2 regions of the Bacillus sp. N5-665 genome follow, and region 2 is predicted to be linked to the other one. Evidence: a T-box and tRNA genes for the amino acid it is inferred to sense, from the RefSeq annotation. Region 2 holds a T-box; the other holds one or more tRNA genes.
The links. A T-box is a leader RNA that pairs with one kind of tRNA and senses whether it is charged. The one in region 2 lies ahead of ileS (isoleucine--tRNA ligase), so its partner is inferred to be a tRNA-Ile.
Positions count from the first base shown of each region.

Region 1: it encodes a tRNA-Ile, which carries the amino acid that the T-box ahead of ileS (isoleucine--tRNA ligase) is inferred to sense. The anticodon was not compared.

Region 1 is NZ_CP093325.1:1,156,424-1,165,442, reverse strand. Features, by position in the region: gene phoX (phosphate ABC transporter substrate-binding protein PhoX) at 1-491, opposite strand, end outside; gene MNO09_RS08410 (peptidoglycan D,D-transpeptidase FtsI family protein) at 822-2,948, opposite strand; gene MNO09_RS08405 (MFS transporter) at 3,058-4,335, opposite strand; gene sodA (superoxide dismutase [Mn]) at 4,452-5,063, opposite strand; tRNA gene MNO09_RS08395 (tRNA-Ile) at 5,285-5,358, opposite strand; gene MNO09_RS08390 (DUF1189 domain-containing protein) at 5,601-6,359, shown strand; gene yqfZ (protein YqfZ) at 6,433-6,798, shown strand; gene ispG (flavodoxin-dependent (E)-4-hydroxy-3-methylbut-2-enyl-diphosphate synthase) at 6,963-8,066, shown strand; gene MNO09_RS08375 (Fur family transcriptional regulator) at 8,146-8,559, opposite strand; gene MNO09_RS08370 (metal ABC transporter permease) at 8,573-9,019, opposite strand, start outside.
Region 2 is NZ_CP093325.1:3,392,496-3,401,514, reverse strand. Features, by position in the region: gene MNO09_RS19985 (bacteriocin-processing peptidase family protein) at 1-1,769, shown strand, start outside; T-box leader at 1,869-2,108, shown strand; gene ileS (isoleucine--tRNA ligase) at 2,163-5,264, shown strand; gene MNO09_RS19975 (DUF418 domain-containing protein) at 5,316-6,401, opposite strand; gene MNO09_RS19970 (TetR/AcrR family transcriptional regulator) at 6,403-6,987, opposite strand; gene MNO09_RS19965 (M36 family metallopeptidase) at 7,316-8,827, shown strand; gene MNO09_RS19960 (YozF family protein) at 8,931-9,019, opposite strand, start outside.

The DNA.
Region 1 (9,019 bases), 2.2 Mb from region 2:
GGCGCATAAAACTTCACCTGTTCACGTGGCCATGATGAATGAATTTGTGACCATCGCTTTTCGCTTTCATCTTCACTCCATAATAGACGTAACTCGTCTACCGTCATATTGTCTACCCAAGTATTTTGGTGATTCACAACGATCGTAAGACCATCGTAAGCGACTTCAAACGGTGTAAACTGAATGGAGTTTTTCTTCATTTCATTTTCTTCTACTTGTTTCATTGCTCTCGAAGCATTATTTATATCTACTTCTCCTTTACTGAAACGATTAAATCCTCCTCCTGTTCCAGAAACACTGATGGAAATCTTCACGTTTGGATGCACCTTTGTATATTCCTCCGCTACTGCTTCTATAACAGGAAAAACTGTTGAGGATCCATCAACTCTCACTTCTCCCATTTCATTCACAGCAAATACAGTAGACGTGCCAACATAAAGGAAACAAGTCGACAGTATGAAAACTTTAATCGATGCACTTATCCATTTCACGTGTTCTTCCTCCTAGAAGTAACCGGAAATAACAGGATTACAGATATAAGAATACTGCTAAACTATTAATTCGGTTTTAATTGTTTGTAAAAGTTTTGTAAAGTTCCACAAGAATCAACATTAAGTAAAACTTTAATCCGTAGCCATCGTTCATCTTCACTAATGATTGGCTCATAAAATCGTTATCCTCTAGAGGCTTGTGTAAGTATCATTTGTGAGATCTCTTATTTTTTCGATATAATATGCTTGTCCGCCTTATTAAAACGTATGCATGAATCATAAAAAAAAGCACACTATCTTTTCAGATAGTGTGCTTTTTTTACAACTTTTTTATTCGTCATCTTGATCTCTATTTTTCTTTTTATTATCTATTTCATCTTTTGAAACTTCGCCATTTTCTACTTTTTTCAAATCAAAGTACGCGTCCATAATGTCACGGCTAATATATCCGTTAATACCTGATTTATCATCTACCCAAGGTACAACAACAGAAAATGCTACTTCAGGATCTTCAAGTGGCGCATAGCCTACTAACGTTAAGTTATATGTTTCTTTACGCTCACCGTTTGCCTTTCTACCAATCTCTTTATCTCCGCCATACACAGTTTGAGCTGTACCTGTTTTACCAGCAGCTTTATAAGGTGCACCTGCAAAGTATTTCGAAGCTGTACCACTAGACTCGTTAAATACTTGTCTAAATCCTTCCTGAACACGTTTAATTTGTGATTCAGGCATATCAATACGGTTTAGTACTTTCGGTTCCATTGAATGAACAACTTTTCCAGTTTCTTCTGGTTTCGCTGCCGGCTGACGAATTTCCTTTACAACTTGCGGCTGCATACGGTAACCACCATTTGCAATTGTTGAAACATATTGTGCTAATTGAAGTGGTGTATACGTATCGTACTGTCCAATTGATAAATCTAATAGGAAACCTGGCTGAGTTCCCTTACCTATTTGACCCGCAGATTCATTCGGTAAATCAATACCTGTTTTCACACCAAGTCCAAACTGTCCGAAATAATAACGCATCGTATCAAATGCTTTTTGTGGTATATCTAACGTACCACCTCTCACATATTGAACACCTGCGAGATTCATCGCTGTTTTGAACATATATACGTTAGAAGACATTTTTAACGCTGTCAGATCATTAATATACCCCATCGTCTTCCAAGAAGATTTTTTCGGCGTTCCTTTCAATACGATTGGTTCATCGAGTTGAACTGAACCTGGTTGAATCGCACCTGTTTGATACCCTGTAAGTACTGTCGCACCTTTTACAGTTGATCCCATCGGATAAGAACTTGTCATCGTTCCTAAGGCGAAATCTTGTACTTTCGTTTCGCCATTTTCATTCACTAACTGTTTCCCTGCCATAGATAAAACTTCACCATTTTTCGGATTCATCATTACAACGAATGCACGATCTAAAAGAGGTTGTCCCCCTTTATATTTCAATAAATTTTTAGTGATAATTTCTTCTACACGTTTTTGTAATTCCATATCGATTGTTAAGTTCAGGTCATTACCTCGTTGTCCTTGTGCGACATTAATCGTTTCTAAAATATTACCGTTTTTATCTGTAATATTTTTCACTTCTGCTTTCGTACCGTGTAGGCTATCTTCATATTGCTGTTCAAGATAACTTTTCCCTACGCGGTCATTTCGATTATAATCACGAACAAGATAGTAATCTAGCCTTTCTCTCGGTAACCCTTCATCAGACGTTGACACCCCGCCAAGTACACTTCGGAATAAATCATCATACGTATATTTTCGATCCCAATCAACATTCGTATCTACACCCGGTAATGCTGCTAGGTTTTCACTAATAATCGCATATTCTTCTTCTGTAGCATCTTTTTTTATAACTTGTGGTGTCATTGCATATCCGCCGTCCATTTTGCTTTTAATCGCTAGTATTTCTAAATCTTTTGCGGATAATTGATTCACTTCTTCTTCTGTCACGCGACTTCGTTGACGCTCATCTAATTCTTTATCGTCAATTTTTTTATCTTTTAACTCTTGACGATCTTTATTCGTAATTTTTTCTTTCGCTTCCTCTTTATGCATAGCAAGCCAATAATCTTTTTTATCACGATCTGTTAATTTATCTGTCGGTACTTCAATCAACTCTGCTAGCCTTTTCGCTGTTTCTAAACGAGCCTCTGCAGTTGATCCTTTCATTTTTGTAAATGTAATCGTACGAACAGCTGCATTATCTACTACAGCTCGCCCATAACGGTCAAATATTTTCCCACGTGGTACAGGATTACTTATCGTCGAGTTTTCTTTCCTCTCCACTTCATTCTTATATTCCTCACCGCGAACAATTTGTACATATCCAAGCCTTACAATAACCGCGGAGAACATTAAAAACACGCAGAAAAACAGCACGTTTAACCGAAAAGGAACGTGAGTCTTTTTCTTTTGTTGTTTCTGCTTCTTGCTCATACAAACCCCCTCTACCAACAGCTATGTAATGTGAAAGGGACACCTTCATACAGGTGTCCTCACTGCTGTCTTACATCTTTTTCTATTCTAGCATAAAACAACCGAGAAGTTAACCTTCTGGTTCTGTTTGATTCTGCGCAGTCGCTTGCGTTACAACACTTGTTTTACTCGCATTTTCCTCATCATATTTGACATTTTTAACTGCAAAATAAATAAGGAAATGTCCTGCACCTAAAATACATAATAAGTAAGGCAAACTTTTTTCAGGCGGAAAGAATAATACAGCACATAAAAAACTTAAAATCGAACAAATTCTTCCTGCATTTAACCATAATTCCCGGACAACTACATACTCTACACGCCACTCTCTCGCATTTTTCGCTCTGCCAATTACATCATATGTCATGGATCCGTACGGAACGAGCAAAATAGGGTATGCAACCGCAATACACGCTGCATAAATAAGTAATTTTGCGTATGTAACATTGAATATAACTAAAAATACGACAGCATATAAAATAATGCCTCCAAGCAAAATTGCTTTTTTCCGCCACTCTTTCTTTAACATACGAGTGACTAAGTAGTAACATACAAATGATACAGCAGAATTTACTAAGCTATATTTTCCTAAGGCGAGTTCGCTATCCGTCGCTAAATACACGTATACGGAAATCACAAAAATAAACGTTCCCTCTCTCAACCCTTGGAAAAAATGAGCACGTGTAATTCTTCCCCAATTTTTATCAATCTGCCGCTCTTTCAATACTTGTACAATTTCATACCGTCCTTCACATTCTCTCTTAGATACAAAAAAGCTTAAAATGACAGCAATTGCAAACAACAGTAACGAAAGAAAGAATATGACCGTATAGCCACTCCATTTTTCCATACGTGAAATTGTGTATCCAGCTGCTATCGGTCCAATCATGCCAGAGAAGGATGTAAGAAGTCCAAGAAACCCATTAAAGAAATCTCTTGTTTCTGGTTCTGTAATCTCAAATGTTAATAAGTTAAACGCGAGCCAGTAAAAACCATATCCGACTCCTAAAAGAGCCCCCATTAATAAAATATAGTGAGAAGCGCTTTTTCCCGCTACTAAAACAACGATAAAAAAAATAGCTAACGTGCCTACGCCTATTCGTAACAAGATTGAGCGATCAATACGCTTCGCTAATTTCCCACCTATAAGAAATGTGAGAGGCTGTAATACAACGCTGGCCAAATTATACAAGCCAAGATTCACATAATTTTGTGTTTGTTTCCATAAATAAATGTTAACAAACGTATTCGATAAAGAAATTGCGAGCGTGTATAAACCTCCAATAAGGAGCAACAACACTAAATCCCGATTCACTTCAACGTCACCAATTATATGTTTCCACTTCATACACAACTCTCCTTTACTTCATGTTCTAGTCTTCCAAAGACAAGCCCAATTATGTAAAAGGAAAGCATAGAAAAAAGCTAGGAGCATTCTCCTAGCTTTTTCTATCGTTATTACAATTATTTTGCTTCTTGGTAACGTTTTTCAGCAGCGTTCCAATCTACAACGTTCCAGAATGCACCGATGTAGTCAGGACGACGGTTTTGGTAATTTAAGTAGTAAGCATGTTCCCAAACATCTAAACCTACAACTGGAGTTTTACCTTCAGTTAGAGGAGAATCTTGGTTTGGCGTGCTTGTTACTTCTAACTCACCATTGTTTACTACTAACCAAGCCCAACCAGAACCGAAACGAGTTGCCCCAGCTTTTGCGAATTCTTCTTTGAATGCATCGAAGCTACCGAATTTCGCTTCAATTGCAGTTGCAAGTTCGCCTACTGGTTGTCCGCCGCCGTTTGGAGATAAGATTGTCCAGAAGAATGTATGGTTAGCATGTCCGCCACCATTGTTACGTACTGCTGTACGGATCGCTTCTGGTACTTCGTTTAAGTTTGCAACTAATTCTTCTACGCTTTTGTCAGCTAATTCTGCATGACCTTCTAAAGCAGCGTTTAAGTTTGTAATGTAAGTGTTATGATGTTTTGTATGATGGATGTTCATTGTTTCTTTGTCAAAGTGAGGCTCTAAAGCATCATACGCATAAGGTAAATTTGGTAATTCGTGTTTTGCCATTGTTATATTCCTCCCAGTTTATGTATTGCCACTTAAGTGACATACAACTTCATTCTACCCTAATTGCCATAGGGTGCAAACAAATAAATCACATTGTCTTGCTATCATTAACGTAGCAAAAATCCCACTTCTTTTCAATTAAAATGCTCATATATTCCGTAAAAAAAGCTCCCTTCTACAAGGAAGCTTCCCACTAACATAATAAACATGTGAAATGGATATGGACCCTGTAGGACTCGAACCTACGACCGGACGGTTATGAGCCGTCTGCTCTAACCAGCTGAGCTAAGGGTCCACAATTATGTATGTAACAACATATCAAATAAAGGAATTCCTATCAGATATATCCTTTAAGAAATGTAAGATAAATTTACCATATGGCAAAGAAAAGTGTCAATTGTATTTTTCTCATATAAAAGAAGAAAATTAATAAAAAGAAATTTAGTTATCTCCACTATATGTAAATATAATATATCTTGAGATTCTCTAGATTCCTACGTTACAATGATTTTATACATACATAAAGGAAGTGAATCTATGTCCATATTTACCCAATTAGCAAAAAGCGTATATTCGCCTAAAGATATGGCGCTATTCCGTTTTCAAAAAATCGGAAAAACCATTTTGTATATTATGCTACTTTGTCTAATCACTACTATTCCAAGAACATTCTTTTACGGTAGCTTTATTCAAGATAGTGTTACCATGGTAAATCAAGCAATCGAAAAAGATTTACCTGATTTTAAAATCGAAAACGGTGAACTAAAAGCAGATATTGAACAACCTATTCTAAAGGAAGAGGGAGATGCTCTTTTCGTATTTGATCCCAATACAACAGATATAGAAACATATCAAAACAAAACTGGTTTATTTATTTTAAAAGATAAAGTAGTTTCTATAGGAAATGGTCAAACACAAACATACTCCTATAATGATTTATTAGGGACATCTCTTGAGAAGAAAGATTTGCAAGATTTCATTTCTGTATTCGATAGTATTTATCCAATTTTACTAGCTGTTATCGGCGTGTTAGTATACCTATTCCAATTGTTTATTACTTTCTTAGGAATTACTTTACTTGCGTTTATTGGTTCTGCTATGAGCGGTCAACGTAAATTATCTTATAAGCAAGTATGGACGTTAACTGCGTACAGCTACACAATTCCAACAATCTTCTTTATGATTATGGATCTATTCAAAATTGTTGTACCTGGTTCAACATTCATTTATATCGCAGTTGTTTTAATTGTTCTTTACTTAACGATTAAAGAAGTTCCAAAACCGAAAGAAAAATAAGAACGAAAAAAAATGCCTAAATAGGCATTTTTTTTTTGGACAAGCATATATTCCTAGCAAAGGAGTGAAGAATATGAAGAGATTAGGTATATTCTTATTCGTGCTTGTTCTTGGTTATATATTTTATTACGATATAAAAATCGGCACTTTACCGATGTTAAGTTCATATAAAAAAACAAATGCGGCCCAAACGATAAAACAAGAAAGTACAGATACAAAACAAAAGAAAGAGAACAAAGCAGAAAAAGAAACAGATGTAACTTATAAAACAATTGAAGTCAAAACAGGTGAGACAGTTCTTTCTATTACCGAACAAATTAATAAGAAAAAAATCCCTTCCATTGAAAAGGTAATTGATGACTTTAAACAACTAAACAAAAGTACATCTGCTACAAAAATACAAATTGGAAAGTCTTATAAATTCCCGTTATATCAATAAGCAATTACTTAATCCTTGTCAATTACATAAAGGCGCTGATACAATAGTAAAAGTGAAACCGAGCACTTCGGTTTCTATAGCCCTGTATCACGTATACTTTCATTGATATGAGGGACTAAATAAGAAACTTCTTTTATAAGGAGAGCGATCTATTCGTGAATGAAATGACTCATCGTACAAAAACACGTCCAGTTAAAGTCGGTAATTTAACAATTGGCGGTAATAATGAATTAATTATACAAAGTATGACAACAACAAAAACACATGATGTTGAAGCAACAGTTGCTGAAATTAAGCGTTTAGAAGAAGCTGGCTGTCAAGTCGTCCGTGTTGCTGTTCCAGACGAACGCGCAGCAAATGCTATTGCTGATATTAAAAAACAAATCAACATTCCACTTGTTGCTGATATTCATTTTGATTATCGCCTTGCTTTAAAAGCAATTGAAGGTGGCATTGATAAAGTACGTATCAATCCAGGTAACATTGGTCGTCGCCATAAAGTAGAAGCTGTTGTAAATGCAGCAAAAGAACGCGGTATTCCAATCCGTATCGGTGTAAACGCAGGTTCATTAGAACGTCACATTTTAGAAAAGTACGGATACCCAACTGCAGATGGTATGGTCGAGAGCGCCCTACATCACATTAAAATTTTAGAGGACTTAGATTTCCACGATATTATCGTATCTATGAAAGCCTCTGATGTTAACTTAGCAATTGAAGCATACGAAAAAGCTGCTCGTGCTTTTGATTACCCATTACATTTAGGTATTACAGAATCCGGAACATTATTTGCCGGAACTGTAAAAAGTGCCGCTGGTCTTGGCGCAATCTTAAATAAAGGCATCGGAAATACACTACGTATTTCATTAAGTGCTGACCCAGTTGAAGAAGTAAAAGTTGCGCGTGAACTATTAAAGTCATTCGGTCTTGCATCTAATGCAGCAACACTTATTTCTTGTCCAACTTGTGGTCGTATTGAAATTGATTTAATTAGCATCGCTAACGAGGTGGAAGAATACATCTCTACACTAAAAGTACCGATTAAAGTTGCAGTACTTGGTTGCGCTGTAAACGGTCCTGGTGAAGCTCGTGAAGCTGATATCGGTATTGCCGGTGCACGTGGAGAAGGATTATTATTCCGTAAAGGGCAAGTTGTTCGTAAAGTACCAGAAGAAATAATGGTAGAAGAACTGAAAAAAGAAATCGATGTAATTGCTGCTGAAATGGCTGCTGAACGAGAAAAAGAAAAAGAAACACAAGAACAATAAAAAGAAGGTTGCCACAATATTTGTGGGCAACCTTCTTTTTTACGTAAAAAAGCTCGTCAGTTACGTAACCGACGAGTTCTTATTTTGCACATTTTGGACAACGGCCGTATATTTCAAACTTATGCCCGGTTACTTCATAACCGTTAAAATCTTTATTCATAAAATCCATCGGGCAGGAAGTAATCTCTTTCGTCCCCCCGCAATCTAAACAAATAAAATGATGATGATGTTCCATAATAGAACATGTAAAACGAAAATGTTTTTCACCATTTAATTCCGTTTGTTCTAAAACACCGATTTCAGCAAACACCGTTAAGTTACGATAAATCGTATCAAAGCTAAGACCTGGATAATCATCCTTCATATGCTCTAAAACGTCTTTCGCCGTTAAATAACGATTGTGAGCTGCAAATAACCTGAGCATTTCTTCCCTTTTCCCAGTATGTTTGTATCCTTTATCTTTCATTAGGCGTAAAGCTTCTGTTAGATTCATATCTATCCCTACTTTATGCAGTTTTTTTCTTTTTCCATAAAATCGCACCAATTAAAATAAGAACTGCTATCATAACAATTGTACCACCTGGTGCTAGATCAAGTTGATATGAAGCAAACATTCCACCAATTACTGCAATTTCACCAAATAAAATGGAAAAGAAAATTGTTTGTTTAAATCCATTCGCAATACGAATACTTGCTGCAACTGGTAACGTCATTAATGATGATACGAGAAGAACCCCTACTACACGCATTGATACTGCAATGACAAGAGCAACCAATATAATGAAAATAAAGTGAATCCACTTTGCACTCAAACCGGTTGATACAGCATATTCCTCATCAAACGATAGTAAAAATAACTCTTTGTATAATAAAGTGATCGTTACAATAACAACAATTGCTACAATGCCGATGATTATTAAATCCGTACTTGTTACAGCACTTACACTCCCAAA
Region 2 (9,019 bases):
GGGATGCTGAGGTTGAACTTGGTGGAAATGAAGAAGGGTTTAAAGTAGCTTTGTCTAAGTTAGAGAGTGGTATAAAGCAGAGCGAATATAATGTGGCAAGTGCGTTAGATGAATATGTGAATCGAATTAAAGGAACGGTATTTGTACAAAGAGGTATAGCATTCTTAAGAACGTTACACAAAGAAAGAAATGAAATAAGCGAATACGGTTGTTATACAGGTATTTTATATGAATCTATTGGGCAGTACGGCCAAGCGATGAAAAGGTATAATAAGGCGATAGAACAAAAGGAAACGGCATTACCTTATTACCGAATGGGTGAAACACTTATGGTATTAGGGCAATTGACGGAAGCAAAACAAGCGTATGAAACATGTTTAGAGCTTGATGAGAATTTCGAAGGTGTACATTTACAGCTTGCAGAAATATACGAAAAAGAAGAAAATCGTTCTAAAGAACAAAGTCATATGGTTCAGGCTATGAAAGAAGAGCCGATGCATATTAATATGGAATATTTGGCGCAGCTTTCAGTAGAAATGAGTCTTCAGGAAGAGTTACTGACAGAACTAGAACAATTAGCGGACGAAGCACCTGAAATATGGCGATTAGATGCGATTGCATATGTGTATGGAGCGATGGATGAAATAGATAAAGAACAAGCACAGATTGAAGAGGCACTTCAATTAGATAGTGAGCATATAGAAGTTCTATATCATTATGCCAAAGTGTTAGTGAAAAAAAGAAATGAAAAAGCAATTGAAATTGCAATGAAAGTTATACAAAAAGATGCAAATAATGAACGAATATTTGATGTGTATGTAAAAGCGATAGAACAACATAAGAAATTGTCTAACATACGAGATTTTCTTCATACATTAAAGGTGAAGAAGGCAGAAAGAAGTATGGCATTTATGTATGCTGCATCTGCGGTGACGGAAAGATGGATTGAACGTCAACAAAATGAACAGCCGAAGAAATCCATAATTACGAGAGCTTTTTATCGTATGAAAAACCGTGCGAAAGAAATTTCGATTATTACTACAATCATTGATTTGTATGAAATTTCGTTAAAGTTAAATCAAAAAAATAGTATGGCAGCGCAGCGATTTTCACTATTTTACGAGAATGTGGCGATGTATAAAGAGGCGATAGATGTATTGCAAACATCGTTAGAAAATAAATGGGATTACGATGTAGCGAAGCAACTTGTAAATCTTTTCATAGCGTGTGAGGAAGAAGATATGTTACGGGATGCTTCAGAAATAACGAAGCAAATGGTTCGAGAGTTACCAGATGATTATGATACGCTTCTTTTACAAGCGCAAGTATTCTTTAAAATAGGAGAAGAAAGAAAAGCAGAAAAGATTACCTTACAATTAATGGAGCAAACACCGTTTGTAAGTAGAGCGTTTCTTGCTTTAGGAGAAATGTATCAAAGTCAAGAAAGGTTTGAAGAGGCAATTCATGTATTAGAAAATGCTTCTATACATCATCCAAATGAAGCAGCAATTCTTCTTTCTTTAGCATCTTCATATCATGATACCGGCCAAACACTAAAGGCAGAAAAAATAACAAATGATGTATTAACAATAGATGCGAGTGATTTGTTAGCAAGATACGATCGCGCTTGTTATTTAGCACAGTTAAACAGAATTGAAGAGGCGAAGGAAGAGCTTGAAATTGTTCTTCGTGAGGATGAATCAGGATTCTTTGCTGAGCTTATTGAAGAAGATGAAGATTTAGCTGGAATACAAGAATTTGAGAAATAATTGTATAGGAATAGGGAAAAAAGGATATAAATAAATATATATTTCGAATTAGTTGACAATTTATTGCCCAATGGCATAAAATAGCTTTTAATAAAGTATACAAATCTGAAGACGAGAACGAGTAAAATAATGAATTGTTCCCCAGAGAGCCGGTGTATAGCTGAAAGCCGGTGTGCAGACATTATTTGAAAATCATCTCCGAGGAGCCGAGGCTGAAAATAAGTAAGCCCGGACGGATGTCTACCGTTACAAAGAACACGTATGATAGTACGTTGCTAAGTGCTATTAGCGAAGAGCTAATAGAATTAGGGTGGTAACGCGGTTAAACCCGTCCCTACTTCATGGGGACGGGTTTTTTGTGTGCTTTAAAATATTCAAAAGGAGTGATTGTAGATGAAGAAAGTAGATGTAAAAGAGTCAGCTGTAGGGAGAGAAACACGTATTCGTAAGCAGTGGAACGAGCAAAGTATTTTCGAGCAATCAATTCAGAATCGAGAAGGCGCACAGTCTTTCGTATTTTATGAAGGACCACCAACGGCGAATGGATTACCGCATGTAGGTCATGCGCTTGGACGGACAATTAAAGATGTAGTAGCAAGATATAAAACGATGGCTGGTTATAAAGTGCTACGAAAAGCGGGATGGGATACACACGGTTTACCTGTAGAATTAGGTGTTGAGAAGCAACTCGGTATTTCTGGTAAACATGAAATCGAAGAGTATGGAATTGAGCCATTTATTCAGAAGTGTAAAGAAAGTGTATTCACATATGAGAAGCAGTGGCGTGAATTCACTGAAAGCATCGGTTATTGGGTAGATATGGATGATCCATACGTTACGTTAGAGAATCCATATATCGAAAGTGTATGGCATATTTTAGGGACGATTCATGAAAAAGGATTATTGTATAAGGGACATAGAGTTTCACCATATTGCCCAAGTTGTCAAACTTCACTAAGTTCACATGAAGTTGCACAAGGGTATAAAACAGTAAAAGATTTAAGTGCAACAGTTAAGTTTAAAGTGAAAGATAGTGAAAATGAATATTTCCTAGGTTGGACAACGACACCTTGGACACTTCCAGCAAATGTTGCGCTCGCTGTACATCCAAATATGGAATACGTGAAAGTGAAACAAGAAGGTCATGTATACATTGTTGCGAAAGAACGTGTAGAAGATGTATTAAAAGAAAACTATGAAGTATTATCTGTTCATAAAGGTGAAGAATTAGTAAACACATCTTATATGCCGCCATTTCCAATGAAGGAAGTTACAAATGGCTATCGAGTTATCGCAGCCGATTTTGTCACGGCAGATAGTGGTACAGGACTCGTTCATATCGCTCCAGCATATGGGGAGGACGATTATAGAGTCGTTCAAAGTGAAGGATTGTCATTCTTGCATGTTGTAGATGAGAAAGGTGAATATACAGAAGCAGTACCATTTTTGAAAGGGAAATTTGTAAAAGATTGTGACGTGGATATCGTTCGTTATTTAGCGAAGGAAGGCTTACTATACCATAAAGAAAAGTATGAACATAGCTACCCACATTGTTGGCGTTGTGATTCACCACTTCTTTATTACGCAGGAGAGAGTTGGTTAATCCGAACAACTGCAATTAAGGATACATTTTTACAAAATAACGATTCTGTTACTTGGTATCCAGACCATATGAAACATGGACGATTTGGTAAGTTTTTAGAAAATATGGTGGACTGGAATATTAGCCGAAATAGATATTGGGGAACACCATTAAACGTATGGGAATGTGAAAGTTGCGATCATCAATTCGCGCCGAAAAGCATTGCTGACTTAAGAGAGCATAGTACGAAAGAAACACCTGAAGATTTGGAATTGCATAAGCCGTATGTAGATGAAGTGCAAGTTTGCTGCGAAAAATGCGGAAGTAAAATGAATCGTACACCAGAAGTAATTGATGTTTGGTTTGATAGTGGTTCCATGCCATTTGCGCAATATCATTATCCATTTGAAAATAAAAAGTTATTTGAAGAACAGTTTCCAGCGGATGTTATTGCAGAAGGCATTGATCAAACACGCGGCTGGTTTTATAGTTTATTAGCAGTATCAGCACTATATACAGGAAAAGTTCCATATAAACGAGTGTTATCACTAGGGCATGTATTAGACGAAGAAGGACAGAAAATGTCTAAAAGTAAAGGGAATGCACTAGATCCAGTTGATTTAGTAAATCAGTTTGGTGCAGATGCATTAAGATGGGCGCTACTCGTTGACAGTGCTCCGTGGAATGCGAAACGTTTCTCGGAAAGAACAGTACTGGAAGCAAAATCTAAATTTGTAGATACATTAGTCAATGTGTATAGCTTCTACGTCTTATATGCAAATTTAGATGAGTATAACCCGAATGAAACGTATGATGTAAAGCGAACGAAATTGGATGAATGGGTATTATCAAGATTGCATAGCACAACGAAAAAAGTGAGAACAGCACTTGATGATTATCAATTTACGAATGCAGCTCGTGAAATCGCGGCGCTTGTAGATGAAGTAAGTAACTGGTATGTAAGACGATCACGTAATCGTTTCTGGGAATCTGGTATGAATGCTGAAAAAGCAGCTGCATATGAGACACTACATGAAGTACTTGTAACAATTAGTAAATTAATCGCACCATTTACACCGTTTGTCGCTGAAGATATTTATTTAAATTTAACTGGAAGTAGCGTTCATTTAGAGGATTATCCAGTTGTAAATGAATCACTACTTCAGCCGAAACTAGAAGCGGAAATGGATGCTGTTTTACAAGTTGTTGAACTAGGAAGAAGTAACCGTAATCAGCATTCTTTAAAAGTAAAACAGCCTTTAGCAGAACTTGTATTACTAGCGCATAATGAAAATGATATGGATTGGGAATCTTATCGTGATATCGTCATGGATGAGCTAAATGTCAAAGCGTTTCATGTTGAACTCGATGAAACGAAATACATGTCCTATCAATTAAAGTTGAATTTTAAAGCAGCTGGGCCGAAGTTTGGTAAAAATGTGAATGCATTAAATGGATGGTTAAAACAATTATCAAAAGAAGAAGTACAACACTTTGTATCTACAGAAAGAGCAGTTTACGAAGCAGCATCAGGAGAAGAGGTAGTTGTAACAGCTGAAGATGTACTAGTAGAGAAAGTTGCGAAATCAGGGTTCTCTAATACGACTAACGGACAATATACAGTTATGTTAGATACGAATGTAACGGAAGAATTGTTACAAGAAGGAGTAGCGCGCGAATTCATTCGAGCGGTTCAAGAATATCGTAAGCAGTTGAATTTACCGGTTAATTTACGAGTCGATGTTATTCTTGATACAGAGGAAGAACTACAACGAACATTAACGAACCATAAAGATTTATTGGAAGAAAATTTACTCGTTAAGCAATTTACATTTGATCACTTAACGAATGAAGACGATGAACTATCTTTAGGTGAAGCGAAAGTTCGAATTAAATTAAGCGCGGCTCATTAAAGAAAAAAGGAAGTTGGAATCATTCCAACTTCCTTTTTGTATGATGGAAATTTATCCGGCTAATTTCCTCATAATCCATTCGATAGGTCCTCTAGAAAATTTCTTTCCCCATAACACACTAATTAAAATGCTGAAAATGAAAAATCCACTAGCAAATAATAAAACGAATAGTAGTGATTGTTGTTCCATTTTATTTAATAGAATTAACGTCCCAATACCGATAAATACATGACTGACATAATGAGTTAATGTTAATTGTCCTGTTTGTACAATGGAAGTGACAAACCAATTATTTCTATATTTTTCAGCGATGTTGAGGCAAATGATTAATATAGCAATAGCGGATCCTGTAGCAGATAAAATATATAATACATTTGGTAAGATGGGTCCTGTATTAAATAAAAATGTGGCAGCCTCTTTGCCGATGTATGGAATAAAAAAGTGAGTAAGCCCTTTTGATAAAAGTTCTGACAATATTGTAATTGTAATACCCAGTAAGAGTAATCTTTCTCTAATTTTCTTATTATGAAGATCTAACCTGCCAATTATCATACCGATTAAGAAGAACGAGAACCAAGGGAAAATAGGGTGATAGCCATTAAAGAATAAATTGCGAAGAAAACCTTGTATTGTCCAGAAGTCTACATAGTTTATGAATGGAGTAGGTCCTCCCCAACCTTCGAAAGTATTGAAAGTAAGCTGAAGAGCTTGTGCGATTAATAAAATAATGATAGAAAGAAAAAGTAATAGTTTTTTGCGTACTGTAATGAGTAATGCAGCGACGAAAAGGTAAACACCGTAGTAGTGTATTATATCCCCAGTCCACTCTAGTCCATATAGTAGTAATCCTAAAATAAATAAGAATAGTGATCGTTTCCATATGGTCTTTCGGCTATTAGAAATTTTTATTTTTTCATTGCTAGCAACGGCTGACCTAGTCATTAAAGTTATACCGATGCCTGCAAGTATAACAAACAAAGCAGAAGCTCTACCTTCAAATAGTGACATGAGGGTTATTAAAAAAGGGGGACCATTTCCTTCTGCACCTGTTATCACCATGAAATTAACAAGTAGCATACCAAACATCGCCAAAGCTCTAGCGAAATCTAAGCCGATAATGCGCTTTTTTGTATTCACTTCAATCCCTTCTTTCAAAAATGCTATTTACAGCTTCAATCCAAATTTGTTTATAATCTATCTTTGCATCAATCATCATAAAATTCCCGATATTATCAAGCACTAATGCTAACATATGAGCTTTTGAAACTAGATTTTTATTTTCAATTAATTGAAGTTTATTTGCTTTTGTAAGGAGTACCTCAAATCCATGTAAATATTCTGTTTGCACAGTTAGTAATCGATCTTTGTACATATTGTTTCTTGAAGATAGTAAAACATATTCTTGTAACACAAGATTAAAATAAGGGTCGTTTCGCTGTTCATCAATTATTTTAAGGCCAATTGCAATACATTTTTCAATAAAATTTGTTTTCGTAAATTCTTCTGTATGAAAATACGAAGAGAACTGCATAGCTTTACATAATTCAGTAAAAATACATTCAATCAAGGCATCTTTAGACTTAAAGTAGTAATATATAGATGGTTTTGCGATACCAACCTTCTCACCAATCATCGTATAAGTTGTTTTAGCGATACCGTACGTAGCAAAAAGGCGATAACTTGCTTCCATTATTGAAGAGAGTGTTTCTTCACTTTTACTCATAATAGATCCTCCTAAAAAAGGTTATTTAAATCGTAGCATTCATTTATATTTTTTTCAACCTATCGTTAGGTAAAAAATCCTATTTTTTAAAACAGTAATATGAAAAGTTTCAGGGGTAAGGAATGACTTTAGAAATTTCTTTCTAAAGTATTGTTTTTACTTTACACATAAATATTGAGAAAATTTCACTGACCCTAAATGGAAAGGTAATAGAATTGTTTATAGAGAATTACTCGTAGATTCAATTTTTATCCCCCCATTTTGTGGGGAATGATTGCCTAGTGGTAATGGGATAAGGTTGAGCTACTTTATTAGGGGGAGTGGTTCTATGTTTAATAAAAAAATGGTGGCAATGGCAATGACTGTGCCGTTAGTAATGGGGACGATTTCTACGGTTTCGGCATTGGAAAAAAAGCAGCAAGTAAAGCTAGAAGCTTATTCGCCGCAGAAAAAAGCAACTGAATATTTAAAAGAAAATGCTGCGCAATATGGATTAAAAACAGACCTTTCAGACTTGCAATATATTTCTACAACAGAAACGTCAGTAGCTTCATATGTTAGGTTCCAGCAAGTTGTTAATGGTGCACCTGTATTTTCAAAACAAATTACAGTTACTCTTAACGGAGAGGGAAAGGGCGTACTTGCTGTTTCTGATTATCAATCTGTCAAAGGTGTGAAGGAAGTAACGACAAAAATTAGTGAAAAAGATGCAATACAAAAATCAATGGCGTATGTTGGAGAAGCAAGTGAACAAAACTTATGGGCTCCTACAGAGAAAGAATTTGGATATATTGTTGAAGAGGGAATTGCTCGTCCAGTATATAAAGTTGTAGTCCATTCTAATAATCCATTTGGTGCATGGGAAACATTTATTGATGCAGAAAATGGGAAGTTAATTAAAAAGGTTGATATAAACCGAAAAGCTGAAGGGACAGGAAAAGTATTTTTACCTAACCCAGTCGTATCTAGCGGTAGTAAAGTAGGCTTAAAAGATAATAACGATGCAGATTCAACAGCGTTAACGAATCAATTGAAGACTGTTACGTTAAAAGGTTTAGATGGGACAGGATTTTTAATTGGAGAGTATGTAACGATTTCTTCAAAATCAAAAACAAAATCTACAAATTTACAATTTAACTATACACGTGCAAATGATAGCTTTGAAGATGTTATGTCGTATTATCATATCGATACAATACAGCGTTACATTCAAGGGTTAGGTTTTAAAAATATTAATAATCGCTCTATTAAAGTGAATGTGAATGGAACGACGGCGGATAACTCATTTTATTCTCCGACAACGAAAGCTTTAACTTTTGGTACTGGCGGAGTAGATGATGCAGAAGATGCTGGTATTATCGCACATGAATACGGACATTCAATTCAAGATAACCAAGTTCCTGGCTTTGGTAGTTCAGTAGAAGGCGGAGCGATGGGAGAAGGATTTGGTGACTTCTTAGGTGCTACGTATGAAGATGCAGTATCAACTACAGGATACGGAAAAGCATGTGTTGGAGAATGGGATGCGGCTGCGTATTCTAGTTCAGACCCGACGTGCTTACGCCGATTAGATACGAATAAAGTGTATCCGAAAGATATTACAAATGAGGTACATGATGATGGGGAAATTTGGGCACAAGGTCAATATGAGATGGCACAAGCTTTTGGACGTGATGTAGCAACGAAAATTATTTTACAATCACACTGGTCATTAACACCAAACTCTAAATTCAGTGATGGAGCAAAAGCGATTAAGCAAGCGGATGCTCTTTTATATGGTGGACAACATGCTGCTGATATCGATCGTATTTGGGCAGCAAGAGGAATTAGTACGAATTAATATAAAAAGTCGTGGCGTTTATAAGCCACGACTTTTTAATTTGCTTAAGCACTGGTACTAGTAAAGTAAGCTATATGAATGCTAATGTAAATTCATCCGCATTCTAGTTGTTTTTTTCGTCTTTAAAAACAAAATGCTCTTTAAATTTTCTAGACTCAACTTTTTGACCGTTTCTCATGGAGCGGAAAGGGT